2 regions of the Erwinia sp. V71 genome follow, and region 1 is predicted to be linked to the other one. Evidence: predicted binding sites of a transcription regulator. Region 1 holds the regulator's gene; the other holds the start of a gene.

Region 1 (7,682 bases):
TGTGGCTGGGCGCCAGTCTGCAGTGCAAGATCCGCCGTGACAGTGCGGCACTTCGCTACGCATATGATGCTATCGAACGATTGCTGCCCGCCGCCTGATTTTTAAAAAATAACGTTACTAGTCGACCGGTCTAATACAGGAGTCTTGCAATGACAAAGCTGTTTACCCCGCTGAAAGTGGGCGCGATTACCGTCCCTAACCGTATTTTTATGGCGCCATTAACCCGTCTGCGCAGCATTGAGCCGGGCGATATCCCGACACCACTGATGGGCGAATATTATCGCCAGCGCGCCAGCTCGGGGCTGATTATCACCGAAGCGACACAGATTTCTTTCCAGGCAAAAGGTTATGCCGGTGCGCCAGGTCTGCATACCCCGGAACAAATCGCCGCGTGGAAAGCGATCAATGCCGGTATTCACGCCGAAAAGGGTCACAGCGCCGTGCAGTTATGGCACACCGGACGTATCTCTCACAACAGCCTGCAGCCAGGCCAGCTGGCACCGGTTGCCCCTTCGGCGATTGCTGCCAACACCCGTACCTCTCTGCGTGATGAGCAGGGGCGCACCATCCGTGAAGAGACATCCACGCCACGCGCGCTGGAAAAAGCCGAAATCGCCCAGATTGTGCAGGATTTCCGCCAGGCGGCGGTTAATGCCAAAGAAGCGGATTTCGACCTGCTGGAGCTGCACTCCGCTCACGGCTATCTGATTCATCAGTTCCTCTCCCCGGCCTCAAACCAGCGTACTGATGAGTATGGCGGCAGCATTGAGAACCGTACCCGTTTTGCCCTCGAAGTGGTCGATGCCGCGATTGCCGGCTGGAGCGCGGACCGTATTGGCATCCGTATTTCACCGCTTGGTCCGTTCAATGGTCTCGACAATGGCGACGATCAGGAAGAAGCCGCGCTGTACTACATCGCCGAGCTGGCGAAACGTAATCTGGCTTACCTGCATATCTCCGAGCCAGACTGGGCAGGCGGCAAACCTTACAGCGAAGCCTTCCGCAAAGCGATTCGTGCGATTTATCCCGGCGTGATTGTCGGCGCAGGCGCTTATACTGCAGAGAAAGGCGAAGAGCTGATTGCTAAAGGCCTGATCGATGCCGTCGCCTTCGGCCGCGTATATATCGCTAATCCGGATCTGGTCGCGCGTCTGCAGAAAAAAGCGCCGCTGAACGAGCCGAAACCGGAAAGCTTCTACGGCGGTGGTGCGGAAGGTTATACCGATTACCCGACCCTGTAATCGCCAGGCCGCAGAGGGATTTCTGCGGCAAAACATTAACATAGCGGTTAATCGTGGCTATACTGAGCGAACTAACCAAAGAGAGGACATTATGCGCTTACTTCATACCATGGTGCGCGTTGGCGACCTGCAACGCTCCATTGATTTCTACACCCGAGTGCTGGGTATGCGTGTGCTGCGCCAGAGTGAGAACACGGAATACAAATACACCCTCGCCTTTGTCGGTTACACCGAAGAGAGCGAAGGTGCGGTGATCGAACTGACCTATAACTGGGGCGTCGACAGCTACGATCTCGGCAATGCTTACGGTCATATCGCGCTTGGCGTGGATGATGTGGCGGCGACCTGTGACCGTATCCGTAATGCGGGCGGTAAAGTGACCCGTGAAGCGGGCCCAGTTAAAGGCGGCACCACGATTATCGCCTTTGTTGAAGATCCCGATGGTTACAAAATCGAGCTGATCGAAAACAAACAAGCCGGCCACGGTCTCGGCAACTAATGCCTGCGGGGCGTCCGCGCGACGCCCCTTCCTGATATCCCCTGCTGCAACCCCTTCTGAAATTTGCCATAATACGCGCTGCTTTTTTTCGTCAACGAGAACCCGATGTCTGAACCGAAAGAACTGAATTCCCTGTGCGACCGCTTTCGCGGCTTTTATCCGGTAGTCATTGATGTGGAAACCGCCGGTTTTAACGCCAAAACTGACGCGTTGTTAGAAATTGCTGCCGTCACCTTAAAAATGGACGAAAACGGCTGGCTGGAAAAAGACCAGACTCTGCATTTTCATGTCGAGCCATTTGAAGGTTCCATTCTCGTGCCGGAAGCGCTGGCCTTTAACGGCATTGACCCGCACAACCCGCTGCGTGGCGCAGTCAGTGAGCATGATGCGCTGCATGCCATTTTTAAGCTGGTGCGTAAGGGAATCAAAGACAATAACTGTAATCGGGCGATTATGGTGGCGCACAATGCCACTTTTGACCTGAACTTTATGAACGCCGCAGCAGAACGCGCCACACTCAAGCGTAACCCGTTCCATCCGTTTGTTACCTTTGACACCGCGGCGCTGAGCGGACTGGTGGTGGGACAAACCGTGCTGGCGAAAGCCTGTAAAGCGGCAGGTATTCCGTTTGACAGCACTCAGGCGCATTCGGCGCTGTATGACACCGAGCAAACCGCGGATCTGTTCTGTGAGCTGGTGAATCGCTGGAAACGCATGGGCGGCTGGCCACTGGCACCGCTGGCGGACGATGATGTAACGGATGAGAGCGACGCGGGCTGATAAGCGCCTTCCCCCGGCTGGCGGGAAGGAAAAACTGCGCATCGTTATAACGAAAAAAAGGCGGAGATTTTCGCCTTTTTTCATTCTGTACGTTAACGCGAATTATTCTGCGTCTTTGTGCTTCGCCGCCGTCTCTTTGATCAGCGTCTGCAGTTCACCGCGCTGGAACATCTCCACCACGATATCGCTGCCACCAACCAGTTCACCTTCAACCCACAGCTGCGGGAAGGTCGGCCAGTTAGCATATTTTGGCAATTCAGCACGGATGTCCGGGTTCTGCAGGATGTCCACATAAGCAAAACGCTCGCCACAGGCAGACAGCGCCTGCACAGTCTGGGCAGAGAAGCCGCAGCTTGGCAGCTTAGGGGAACCTTTCATGTACAGCAGGATTGGGTTTTCTGCGATCTGGCGCTGAATTTTTTCAACAGTACTCATATTGGCCTTCCTTAATTCGTTACTTCGTGTCAGCTATTGTAGCGGTACTGTGTCACCTGTGAAAACGACATTTTGCACCACGATAGCGCTGAAAGGCCCATTATGCCAAATCCCGGGAATAAAATAACAATTACTTCGCATTTCCGGCGATTAAAACCATTAATACCTTGCAATAATATTGGTGAGATAAGCAGCTGTTTTGGCTCATTTATGACACTGATAACATTAATAAACTGATTAATCCAAAAAGCGCTTACCTTTTGCGAAAAAGTTAGATTAGAATTGCCAGACCCTGCCGCCATGCGCGACAGACAGAATCACGGCCCCATGACTGACACCGGCTTAACAGTGTGTTGTCGTGGGATATGAGTGTGGTCCTCTCAGAGGCGAATGAGAGCTTAATCTTAAATAACCATGCGTTTATTCATCACACTATTTATGCTGGCCTTTGCCCAGCTGTTCTTTAATCTGGCGCACGCATCGCCACATACCCCTATGAATGCCAGCCAGCAAAAGGCTGAGAAGAAAAGCGCCAGCGCGGATGAGCGCCGCAAGAAACGCCCGGTCAAAACCAGCGAAAAGAAAACCAGCAACAAAACCAGCAAACCCGAAAAGAAAACCCGCCAGACTCCCGCGCAGACCACGCAAACGAAGAAGAAAACCAGCGTTGCCGCCCTCTCCCTCAGCAAAGCCAAAAACAGTGGTGAAGAGAAAAAACTGCTGGTTAAACGTTATGCGCCGCAGCGTAAACGCAAAGGCGCAGAAGAGAATGATGCCGCCAGTGTGGACAATGGCCCGTTAAAAATGAGCAAAGCGCACCGCGAGCGCTACCAGAAAGCCCGTGAAACCGCGATGAACAAACTGATGGGCCAGCTCGGCAAGCCCTATTTATGGGGCGGTAACTCACCGCGTTCCGGCTTCGACTGCAGCGGGCTGGTGTGGTATGCCTACAAAGATCTGGTAAAAATTAAGATCCCCCGCACGGCTAATGAAATGTACCACCTGCGTGATGCCGCGCAGATCAAGCGTGAATCACTGGAGAAAGGCGATCTGGTGTTCTTCCGCATCAACAATCGTGGTGCAGCGGATCATGTTGGCGTGTACCTCGGTAACGGCAAATTTATCCAGTCACCGCGCACCGGCAAAGATATTCAGATCAGCGCCCTGAGCGAAGAGTACTGGCAGCGCCACTATGTCGGCGCGCGCCGTGTGATGACGCCGAAAACCATCCGCTAACCTTGTTGCGCAAACAAAAAAACGCCTGATGCATGCATCGGGCGTTTTATTTTTAACGACTAAATTGCTGTAAAATCAGTTCAATACCGCTACAAAACTGAACGCAATAATCATCAGCAGCACGCCAACAGTGGTCATCAGCGATAACTTCAGATCAGTATCCATCTACGACTCCTTAAAAGACCCTACAAATAATACCTGTAACTATTTTCCCACAGTAGCGGGTAAAAATCTCGTGTTCTGCTCACAGCCTTGATAGAATTCCTTTTTTTCGTTGCGCAACAACTGCAACAGCGTGTGCCTGTGCCTTGCCGTGTTTCCTGACGTCAGTCTCCTTCCCGACGTCATTCAGCTGCAACATACTGACTGCTCGCCACCCTAATACGAGCATAAAACGCAAACGTTTAACTTGATTTCAATCAAAGGGTTAACATAAACCCGGGAGTACCAGTTTCATGGCAACAATTAAAGATGTGGCGAAACGCGCCGGTGTCTCCACCACCACGGTTTCTCATGTCATCAATAAAACCCGCTTTGTCGCGGAAGAGACGCGCGAAGCGGTGTGGGCCGCCATTAAAGAGCTGCACTATTCGCCAAGCGCGGTGGCGCGCAGTCTGAAGGTCAACCACACCAAATCGATTGGTTTGCTGGCGACCTCCAGTGAAGCGCCCTATTTTGCGGAAATTATTGAAGCCGTGGAAAACCGCTGCTTCGCCAAAGGCTATACGCTGATCCTCGGCAACGCGCATAACGATCTGCAGAAGCAGCGTGCCTATCTGTCGATGATGGCGCAAAAACGCGTCGATGGTCTGCTGGTGATGTGCTCGGAATACCCGGACGATCTGCTGCAGATGCTGGAAGAGAACCGTAACATTCCGATGGTGGTGATGGACTGGGGCGAGTCGCGCGGCGATTTTACCGATACGGTACTGGATAATGCCTTCGAAGGCGGTTATATGGCAGGCCGTTATCTGATTGATCGTGGCCATCGCGATATCGGCGCCATTCCCGGCCAGCAGGAGCGCAATACCGGGGGTGGCCGCCACGCCGGTTTCCTGAAAGCACTGAGTGAAGCCAATATTCCGCTGCGCGAAGAGTGGATTGTGCAGGGCGACTTTGAACCGGAATCCGGCTATCGCGCGATGCAGCAAATTCTGGCGCAGAAACAGCGCCCTACCGCGGTATTCTGCGGTGGCGATATTATGGCCATGGGCGCGATTTGTGCGGCTGATGAGCTAGGACTGCGCGTGCCGCAGGATATTTCGGTGATCGGTTATGATAATGTGCGCAACGCGCGCTACTTCACTCCGGCGCTGACCACCATCCACCAGCCGAAAGAGCGCCTGGGACAAACTGCGTTTGATATGTTGCTGGATCGTATCACCAGCAAACGCGAAGAATCGCAGACCATCGAGGTACATCCGTCGCTGATTGAGCGCCGTTCAGTTGCCGATGGTCCGTTCGTCGATTATCGCCGTTAATCTCCTGTACCGGCCACTATGCTGGCCGGTGACAGCTCTTCACGCAGCCACTCTTCATTCATCGTTTCCGCACTGCCAAGATACTCCAGCAGCCAGCTCAGCGCCGGTGAGGCACTTTGTTCCGCCCAGGTGACACAGCAGTGGCTGTCGGGGAATGCCGTCGTCAGCGTCAGCTCCGCCAGTTTGCCCTGTGCAATGAGCGGCGCAGCGAGATGCCCGGGCACCATACCGACACAAAGTCCTGCCTGCAGGCACTCCATCGCGCTGCGCCAGTGCGGTGCCACCAGCCGCCGCTGGTTATCCAGCGTCCAAGTATTGCGCCGTGGCAGATTACGTGAGGTATCTTCCAGCGCCAGTGCCGGCCACTGGCGAATGGTGTCATCATCAATCACACCGGACAGCTGTGCCAGCGGGTGCTGCGCCTGAACCACACAACGCCAGTTCAGCGCCCCCATATCGCGAAAACCAAAGCGTCCCCCGACCGGGCTCGCCTGGGTAGCGCCAATCGCCATATCCACACGACCATCATCCAGTGCATCCCAGACACCATTAAATACCTCGCAGGAGATATGCAGTTCCATATCGGGGAAATGGCGATAGAAATCCAGCACCAGCTGATTGGTACGCTGCGGTTTGACGATGGCGTCAACTGCAATACTTAACTGACCACGCCAGCCATTTGCCACCTGCTGACACTGGCGACGGGTGGCGAGCATTTTTTTGATAACAATGCGCCCCTGTTCAATAAACACCTTACCCGCTTCCGTCAGGACCACATCACGGTGACGACGTTCAAATAAGGGCACTGCCAGCCACTGCTCCAGCTGACGCACGGTATAACTGACCGCAGACGGCACACGATGCAATTCGCTGGCCGCCGCACTAAAACTGCCGGTACGCGCGACAGCATCAACCACTTCAAGAGAATGTTCTGACCACATGTTCTGCTCACAAATTTTTTGCACGCAACGGGCAAATATTAGCGTTTCACAACGCGGGATGCACCCGCTTACACTCTGCGCGTGATATTTACCTGCAAAAGAAGAGTTGTTCCCCGATGAAATCAAAAGGATTTATGATCTACCTGGCCTTGCTCAGCATGCTGGGTTTTCTCGCCACTGATATGTACCTGCCCGCCTTTGGCGCGATGCAACAGGATCTCGCGACGCAACCCGGCGCGATCAGCGCCAGTCTGAGTCTGTTTCTGGCCGGTTTTGCCTGTGCACAACTGATTTGGGGGCCGCTGTCAGATCGTATTGGCCGTAAGCCGGTGCTGATCATCGGCCTGGCGCTGTTCGCTCTCGGCTGTGCCGGGATGATGGCGGTTCATGACGCCACGCTGCTGCTGGTACTGCGTTTTGTGCAGGCCGTTGGCGTTTGTGCGGCGGCCGTCAGCTGGCAGGCGCTGGTGGTGGATCGCTACAGTGGTGCGCAGGCAAACCGCGTGTTCGCCACGATTATGCCACTGGTGGCGCTCTCGCCAGCGCTGGCGCCGTTGCTGGGCGCATGGTTACTGGAGCATTTTCACTGGCGGTCGATCTTTATTGCGCTGTTGTTGATCGCACTGGCACTGCTGATCCCGACGCTGCGTTTGCCTGCTGCTGGCCATAAAACCGCAACGGCGGAATCAGTGAGTTTTCTGCAGTTACTGAAATCACGCAGTTACAGCGGCAATGTACTGATCTATGCCGCCTGCTCCGCCAGCTTTTTCGCCTGGCTGACCGGTTCGCCGTTTATTCTCGCCGACCTGGGGCTGTCGCCCGCAGATATTGGTCTCAGCTATCTGCCACAGACCATCGCCTTTTTAATCGGCGGTTTTGGCTGCCGTACTCTGCTGCAGCGTGTTGACGGTAAACAGCTGTTACCGTGGCTGCTGCTGGGTTATGCCATCAGCGTTGCCGCGCTGTTTGCCGTGGCGCTCTCAACGCAGGCGACACTGACGGCATTGCTGATCCCATTCTGTGGCATGGCGATGGCCAATGGTGCAATCTACCCGATTGTCGTGGCTAA
Region 2 (7,682 bases), on a different contig from region 1:
ACACGGAAATTATGGCGATATTAACCTGTCAATCCTGACGGTAAGGCAACCCAACGGCGGGGAGGTCATCCCCGCCTGTTGGCTGTCGGGCAGGATCCGTGAGCACCCGTCTGCGCTAATCATTTGATTTTCATCCCTCTGACTCGCGTTTTTTGCATAACTTTACCTGCTAATCTTACCGTTGCTGGCTGACTCATGCTTAACTAAGGGGGCCAGCTGGGTAGCCATCAGGTCGGCGATAAAGGGTTGCGCGGCGGGATTAGGGTGAATGCCATCCTGTTGCATCCATTCCGGTTTCAGGTACACCTGCTCCATAAAGAACGGAACCAGTGGAATACCATACTCTTGCGCCAGCTTCGGATAGATCCCGCTAAACGCATCGTTATAACGGCGGCCATAATTCGCTGGCAGGCGGATTTGCATCAGGAGAGGTCTGGCATGAGCCGCTCTGACCGCAGTAATAATGCTACGCAGATCCTGCTCGATATTTTGCGGCGGGAAACCACGCAAACCGTCGTTGCCGCCCAGTTCGATCAACACCCACTGCGGCTGATGTTGTTGCAGCAGTGCCGGTAAGCGGCTCAGCCCCTGGGTGGCGGTATCGCCACTGATGCTGGCGTTAATCACGTCAGGTTTTTTTTGCCATTTATCATTCAGTAGCGCAGGCCAGGCGGTACTGGCAGACATGCGATAGCCCGCGCTTAAGCTGTCGCCCAGGATGAGCAATGTCTCTGCCGACGCCATACGCGCGACCAGCAGTAATAATAACAGGAAGGGATAATGCCAGCGGAAAACATTCTTGAAGTTCATCGTCTTAGTAAGTCCGTCGGTCAGGGTGAGCATCAGCTCAACATCCTTACCGGAGTTGAGCTGGTTGTCAAACCGGCCCAGACCATTGCGCTGATTGGTGAATCGGGTTCGGGTAAATCCACTCTGCTGGGTATTCTGGCCGGGCTGGATGATGGCAGTGAGGGAGAAGTCTTTCTCGCCGGAGAAGCGCTGCATCAGCTGGATGAGGAGCAGCGTGCTGAACTGCGCGCGCGCCATGTCGGTTTTGTATTTCAGTCATTTATGCTGGTGCCGACACTGAATGCACTGGAGAATGTCCAGCTGCCGGCACTGTTGCGTGGCGACAGTGACAGCCAGAGCCGTGAACAGGCCAAAGCGCTGCTGACGCAGCTGGGGCTGGCGGAGCGTCTCAGCCACCTGCCTGCACAGCTTTCCGGTGGCGAACAGCAGCGGGTGGCGCTGGCGCGTGCATTTAACGGTCGTCCGGCGCTGCTGTTTGCTGATGAACCGACGGGTAATCTCGATCGTAAAACCGGTGATCGCATCGCCGACCTGCTGTTTTCCCTCAACCGTGATTTTGCCACCACTCTGATTCTGGTCACCCATGATGAACAGCTGGCGGCGCGTTGCGATCGTCGCCTGCGTCTGCGCGATGGTAAATTATGGGAGGAGGCATGATCTGGCGCTGGTTCTGGCGCGAATGGCGCTCGCCGTCTCTGCTGATTGTCTGGCTGGCGCTGACGCTGGCGGTAGCCTGTGTGCTGGCGCTGGGATCGATCAGCGATCGTATGGAAAAAGGGCTGGGTCAGCAGGGACGTGAGTTTATGGCGGGCGACCGCACGCTGCGCAGCACCCATGAAGCGCCCACCGAATGGCTGGAGCAGGCGCGCAGCGAAGGGTTGCAGATCAGTCGCCAGCTCAGTTTTATGACCATGACCTTTGCTGATAACACGCCGCAGCTGGCTGATGTGAAAGCGGTCGACGATGCGTATCCGTTATTTGGTCAGCTGGTTACCGAACCGGCCAGCATGAAGCCACAACCTGGCACCGTGCTGGTCGCGCCACGTCTGCTGGCGCTGCTGAATTTGCGCATTGGTGACATGCTGGATGTCGGTGATACCACGCTGCGCATTGCGGGTGAGATTTTTCAGGAGCCCGATGCCGGATTCAACCCCTTCCAGACCGCGCCACGTCTGCTGATGAATCTGGCGGATGCGCAGAAAACCGGCGCGATTCAGCCTGGCAGCCGCCTGACCTGGCGTTATAAATTTGCCGGTGATGCCGTGCAACTTGGACGTTATGACAGCTGGATTGAGCCCAAATTAACCGCCGACCAGCGCTGGCAAAGTGTCGATAATTCCGAGGATGCGCTGGGCCGATCGCTACAGCGTGCACAGCAGTTCCTGCTGCTCTCTGCTCTGTTGACGCTAATGCTGGCGATTTCTGCGGTGGCGGTGGCGATGAGCCACTACTGCCGTAGCCGCTACGATCTGGTGGCGGTGCTGAAGACGCTGGGGGCTAACCGCCTTGCGCTGCGTAAACTGATCATTGGTCAGTGGCTGGCCGTGTTACTGCTGGCGGCACTGACGGGAGGTTTGCTGGGACTGGGGTTTGAGGCCTTCCTGTTGCAAATGCTGAAACCCGTGTTGCCGGTCACGTTACCGCCATCCGGCCTCTGGCCATGGGTGTGGTCGCTGGGGGCGCTGTTTACCATCTCGCTGCTGGTGGGATTGCGTCCGTATCTTTTGCTGCTGGCGACGCAGCCATTGCGTGTTCTGCGCCGTGATACCGTGGCGCAGATCTGGCCGCTGAAGGTGTATCTGCCGCTGATGGCGCTGGTGGTGGTGGGGCTGCTGGCCTTGCTGGTTGGCGGCAGTACGTTGTTATGGGCATTGCTGGCAGGCGTGGTTCTGCTGGCGCTGTTGCTTGGCGCTCTGGGCTGGGGAAGTCTGCTGCTGTTGCGCAGACTTTCGGTACGCAATCTGGCATTTCGTCTGGCGATCAACCGTTTGCTGCGCCAGCCACTGACCACGCTGAGTCAGCTGGCGGCATTTTCCCTGTCGTTTATGTTACTGGCATTGCTGCTGGTGATGCGTGGCGATCTGCTGGATCGCTGGCAACAGCAACTGCCGCCGGACAGCCCTAATTTCTATCTGTTAAATATTGCCAATGAGCAGGTAGAGCCTGTGCGCCATTTCCTGCAACAGCATCAGGTGAAAGCGGAAACCTTTTACCCGATTGTGCGTGTGCGCCTGACAGAGACCAATGGTCAGCCGGTAGATCCACGCGAGGATAATACCTATAACCGCGAGTTAAACCTTACCTGGCTGGAACAGCTGCCGGATAACAGTCCGGTGGTGGCCGGAAGCTGGCCTGCGAAACCGGGAGAAGTGTCGATGGCGGCAGAGCTGACCGACAGGCTTGGGCTAAAGCTGGGCGATGAACTGACGTTTAGCGGCGATACACAAACCTTTAAGGCGAAAATTACCAGTCTGCGCGCCATCGATCAGGAGAGCCTGCGGCCGTTTTTCTTCTTTATTTTCCCGCCGAACAGCCTGGATCAGCTGCCGCAAACCTGGCTGACCAGCTTTCGCGTGGATAATAACCCGCAGCTGCTGGCACAGTTAAACCGTGAGTTCCCGACGCTGACGTTGCTGGATGTGGGCAGCATTCTGAAGCAAATCGGTCAGGTGCTGACTCAGGTGAGCCAGGCGCTGGAAATCATGGTCGTGCTGGTAACCGCCTGCGGCATTTTGCTGTTGCTGGCACAAATTCAGGTGGGTATGCGCCAGCGGCGTCAGGAACTGGTGGTGTATCGCATTCTGGGTGCCAGCAAAAAGCTATTGCGTGGGACGTTGTGGAGTGAGTTTGCGTTGCTGGGGAGTGTATCCGGTATTGCGGCGGCGATTGGTGCTGAAGCTGCACTATGGGGACTGCAGCGCAAAGTGTTCGATTTCCCGTGGCAGCCCGATATGCTGCTGTGGCTGGTATTGCCACTCACTGGCGCGCTGTTGTTGTCATTATGTGGCGGCTGGCTGGGCGTACGGTTGTTACAGGGTAAGGCGCTGTTCAGAAGCTATGGTATGGAGTAAACCCGCGCGATAGCAGAGATTTACGCCGATAAAAAAGCCCCGGTCTGTAAAGACAGGGGCTTTTATGCATCAGGTGACGATGAACTACAGCTTCTCAATCGCCCAGGCGATGCCGCTGGCATATTCTGGCGGCAGCATTGGCGTCAGCGCCTGCAATGTCTGCACCAGCTCAGCTGGGTGCACACTGTTCAGATTCAGATGGCCCACTTTACGTCCCGGGCGGACTTCCTTCTCATACCAGTGCAGATTAACCAGCGGTTGCTGTAACCACTGCAGATTAACATCGGTGCCAATCAGATTAACCATGACCGATGGCGTATTCACGACCGGTTTTGGCAGTGGCAGATCGAGAATCGCACGCAGATGCAGTTCGAACTGGCTGATTGACGCACCATTTTGCGTCCAGTGGCCGCTGTTGTGCACCCGCGGCGCCAGCTCATTAATCAGCAGGCCTTCCGGCACCACAAAGCATTCCATCGCCATCACACCGACATAGTTCAGCTCATGCATGATAGCTGACAACATCTGTTCCGCCTGCTGTTGCAGCGCGGCATCGGGATGCGGCAGCGCAACGCTGGTGCGCAGAATGCCTTCCTGATGCAGATTGTGGGTCAGGGGATAGAATACCGTTGCGCCGTTGTGTCCGCGTACGCCGACCAGTGACACTTCGCCGGAGAAATTAATCCCCTGTTCGACGATGCACTCACCGTAGCAATCCTGCGGCAGTTCGCCGGTTTGCTCTGCACGCAGACGCCACTGGCCGCGGCCATCATAGCCGCCGGTACGGCGCTTCACGATAGCCAGTTCACCCAGTGAGGCGAACACCTGTGGCCACTGGTCAGCGGATGCCAGTAACTGCCACGGTGCCGTCGCCAGACCCAGCTGATCGAGCAGCTGCTTTTGCGTCAGGCGGTCGGCCAGGCGTGGGAAAATATCGCGATTGACGAAGGCCGGATGGCTGGCCAGCTCGCGCGTTAATGCAGTTTCCGGCCAGCGTTCGATTTCCGCAGTGATCACACTCTGCTGAATCGGCAGCGCTTCGGGTTCGGCGTCCAGTCCAACGGGATAAACCGCAATACCCAGCGGTTCGCCAGCCTGACGCAGCATGCGTCCAAGCTGACCGTTACCTAATACGCAAACCGGTTTCATGCATTACCCCGTGGATCTGGATTGTTCAGGACTTCATCGGTCTGGCTCTGACGCCAGTTTGCCAGACGCGCCGCCAGTTCAGCGTCGTGAATCGCCAGAATCTGCGCTGCCAGTAGTCCTGCATTCGCGGCTCCTGCTTTACCAATCGCCAGTGTACCCACCGGAATACCGCGCGGCATCTGCACGATGGAGTAGAGGCTGTCGACGCCGCTCAGCGCAGCACTCTGCACCGGTACGCCGAGTACCGGCACCAGCGTTTTGGCGGCCAGCATGCCTGGCAGGTGCGCAGCACCACCGGCACCAGCAATAATCACCTGATAGCCATTATCCGCGGCGCTTTCAGCAAAGCTGAACAGTTTGTCCGGAGTACGGTGTGCGGAAACCACTTCCACGTGAAACGGCACATCGAGGGCGGTAAGGATCTCGGCGGCAAATTCCATGGTGGCCCAGTCACTTTTCGAACCCATGACAATAGCAATACGGGCTGGGGCGGCGTTGGATGACATGCGAGTCTGACTCCTGTGATTGTACAAACTTCACCTGCGCTGGCAGGTGGGAAGGGCAGAGAGAATAGCATGACTCGGCAGCAAGGAAAACGGTTGCGTCACTGCTGCTGCGGGCAAAATTGCGCTTTTTCGCCGCGTGTATTCAGAAAGGGAAGGCGCTGAGGGTAACGGCGCTGGCATCCACCTGGATCATTGAGCCCTGCTGATCCCAGGCACCCAGCACCACTCGCTCGACGGTGTGTCCCTCTGCCTGCAGTGCATGGACTGCCGGACGATGGGTATGACCGTGGATCATCCATTGCACATGATGGCGCTGAATCGCCCCGACGACGGCCTGCTGATTGACATCCATAATCGTTTCCGATTTATGGCGATTGGCATTTTTGCTGCCAGCGCGCATGCGCACGGCGATGCGCTGACGGATAAACAGCGGCAGGGCGAGAAAGAGTTTCTGCAGCCAGCGCTGATGCACTTTGCGCCGGTAGCGCTGATAGCCTTCGTCATCGGTACACAGCGTGTCGCCATGCAAAATGAGCAGCGACTTGCCGTACAGTTCGAGACGGTGCTCTTCCGGCAGCAGAACCATGCCGCTGGCACGTGCAAAACGCTGGCCGAGCAGGAAATCGCGATTGCCGTGGATAAAGTAGCAGGGCACCCCATGCTGCTTTAGCGCCAGCAGCGCTGCGGCGACTTCTGCATGCAGAGGGTTCGGATCGTCATCGCCAATCCAGGCTTCAAACAGATCACCAAGGATATACAGCGCGTCAGCCTGCATGGCTTCGCGCTGTAAAAAACGCAGAAAACCGGCAGTGATTGCCGGTTCTTCTTCACACAGATGCAGATCTGCGATAAACAGCGTGCGTGACATTACTCGCTGACGGTCACTTTCTGGATGACCACGTCTTCTTTTGGCACGTCCTGGTGCATACCGCTGCGACCGGTAGAAACCGCTTTGATCTTCTCCACCACGTCCATACCTTCGACTACTTCAGCGAACACGCAGTAACCCCAGCCCTGCAGGGATTCGCCGCTGAAGTTCAGGAAGTCGTTATCTGCCACATTGATAAAGAACTGCGCCGTTGCAGAGTGCGGTGCGGAAGTACGTGCCATTGCCAGCGTACCACGGGTATTTTTCAGGCCGTTGTTCGCTTCGTTACGGATTTCTTCTTTGGTCGCTTTCTGCTTCATACCTGGCTCAAAACCACCGCCCTGAATCATGAAGCCGTTGATGACACGGTGGAAAATGGTGTTGTCGTAGAAACCTTCACGACAGTAATCCAGGAAATTTTTCACGGTAGCGGGGGCTTTATCGTCAAACGTTTTGATCACGATATCGCCATGATTAGTCTGGAAAGTAACCATAATCTCGTCCTGTTAAGGTGGGAGTTTTACATGACTGTGCTCACGGCAGGATGGAAAATCGTACCGGGCCAGCTTTAATAGACGCTCCTTATATCACAAATTGTGATGACGCGTCAGCAGGGCGATTCGCACCGGATAACTGTTATATTGTTGCATTACCTCGCGCTAACGGGAACAATACGGCAAAATACCCCTTCAGTTTTAATTTCGTTAACCCGCACACGTCAATACGGAATGTCTCAATGCTAAAGATCTACAACACCCTGAGTCGTCAGAAAGAGGAATTTAAACCTATTCATGCCGGAAAAATTGGCATGTACGTGTGCGGAATCACCGTTTACGACCTGTGTCACATCGGCCATGGTCGCACTTTTGTTGCCTTTGATGTGGTTTCGCGTTATCTGCGTTATTGCGGCTATCAGCTTAATTATGTGCGCAATATCACCGATATTGACGACAAAATTATCAAACGTGCCAACAAAAATGGTGAAACCATCGATCAACTGACTGACCGCATGATCGCGGAGATGCATAAGGATTTTGCTGCACTGAATATCCTGCCGCCGGATCTGGAACCGCGTGCGACCCGCCATATCAGCGAGATTATCGAGCTGGTGGAGAAGCTGGTCGCTCGTGAACACGCCTATGTGGCTGAAAATGGTGATGTGATGTTCTCGGTGGAAAGCGATGCAGATTACGGCAAGCTGTCACGTCAGGATCTGGAGCAACTGCAGGCGGGCGCGCGCGTCGAAGTGCTGGCGGATGTGAAACGCAATCCAATGGA

The links. The regulator PurR, encoded in region 1, represses purine synthesis genes. The targets are predictions, from matches to a motif close to CANGCAAACGTTTGCNTG.
Region 2: the regulator PurR is predicted to act here: its motif matches at 5,619-5,636, upstream of purE (5-(carboxyamino)imidazole ribonucleotide mutase).

What each region holds. Positions count from the first base shown of each region.
Region 1 is NZ_CBFFRK010000033.1:15,064-22,745, reverse strand. It holds gene ACSZO1_RS09715 (TetR/AcrR family transcriptional regulator) at 1-98, shown strand, start outside; gene ACSZO1_RS09710 (alkene reductase) at 150-1,241, shown strand; gene gloA (lactoylglutathione lyase) at 1,333-1,740, shown strand; gene rnt (ribonuclease T) at 1,846-2,520, shown strand; gene ACSZO1_RS09695 (Grx4 family monothiol glutaredoxin) at 2,623-2,955, opposite strand; gene ACSZO1_RS09690 (C40 family peptidase) at 3,370-4,191, shown strand; gene ACSZO1_RS09685 (YnhF family membrane protein) at 4,267-4,356, opposite strand; gene purR (HTH-type transcriptional repressor PurR) at 4,647-5,672, shown strand; gene punR (DNA-binding transcriptional activator PunR) at 5,669-6,613, opposite strand; gene punC (purine nucleoside transporter PunC) at 6,730-7,682, shown strand, end outside.
Region 2 is NZ_CBFFRK010000145.1:3,443-11,124, reverse strand. It holds gene ACSZO1_RS19995 (Hok/Gef family protein) at 1-38, shown strand, start outside; gene tesA (multifunctional acyl-CoA thioesterase I/protease I/lysophospholipase L1) at 163-810, opposite strand; gene ybbA (putative ABC transporter ATP-binding protein YbbA) at 781-1,467, shown strand; gene ybbP (putative ABC transporter permease subunit YbbP) at 1,464-3,881, shown strand; gene purK (5-(carboxyamino)imidazole ribonucleotide synthase) at 3,966-5,030, opposite strand; gene purE (5-(carboxyamino)imidazole ribonucleotide mutase) at 5,027-5,536, opposite strand; gene lpxH (UDP-2,3-diacylglucosamine diphosphatase) at 5,679-6,404, opposite strand; gene ppiB (peptidylprolyl isomerase B) at 6,404-6,898, opposite strand; gene cysS (cysteine--tRNA ligase) at 7,141-7,682, shown strand, end outside.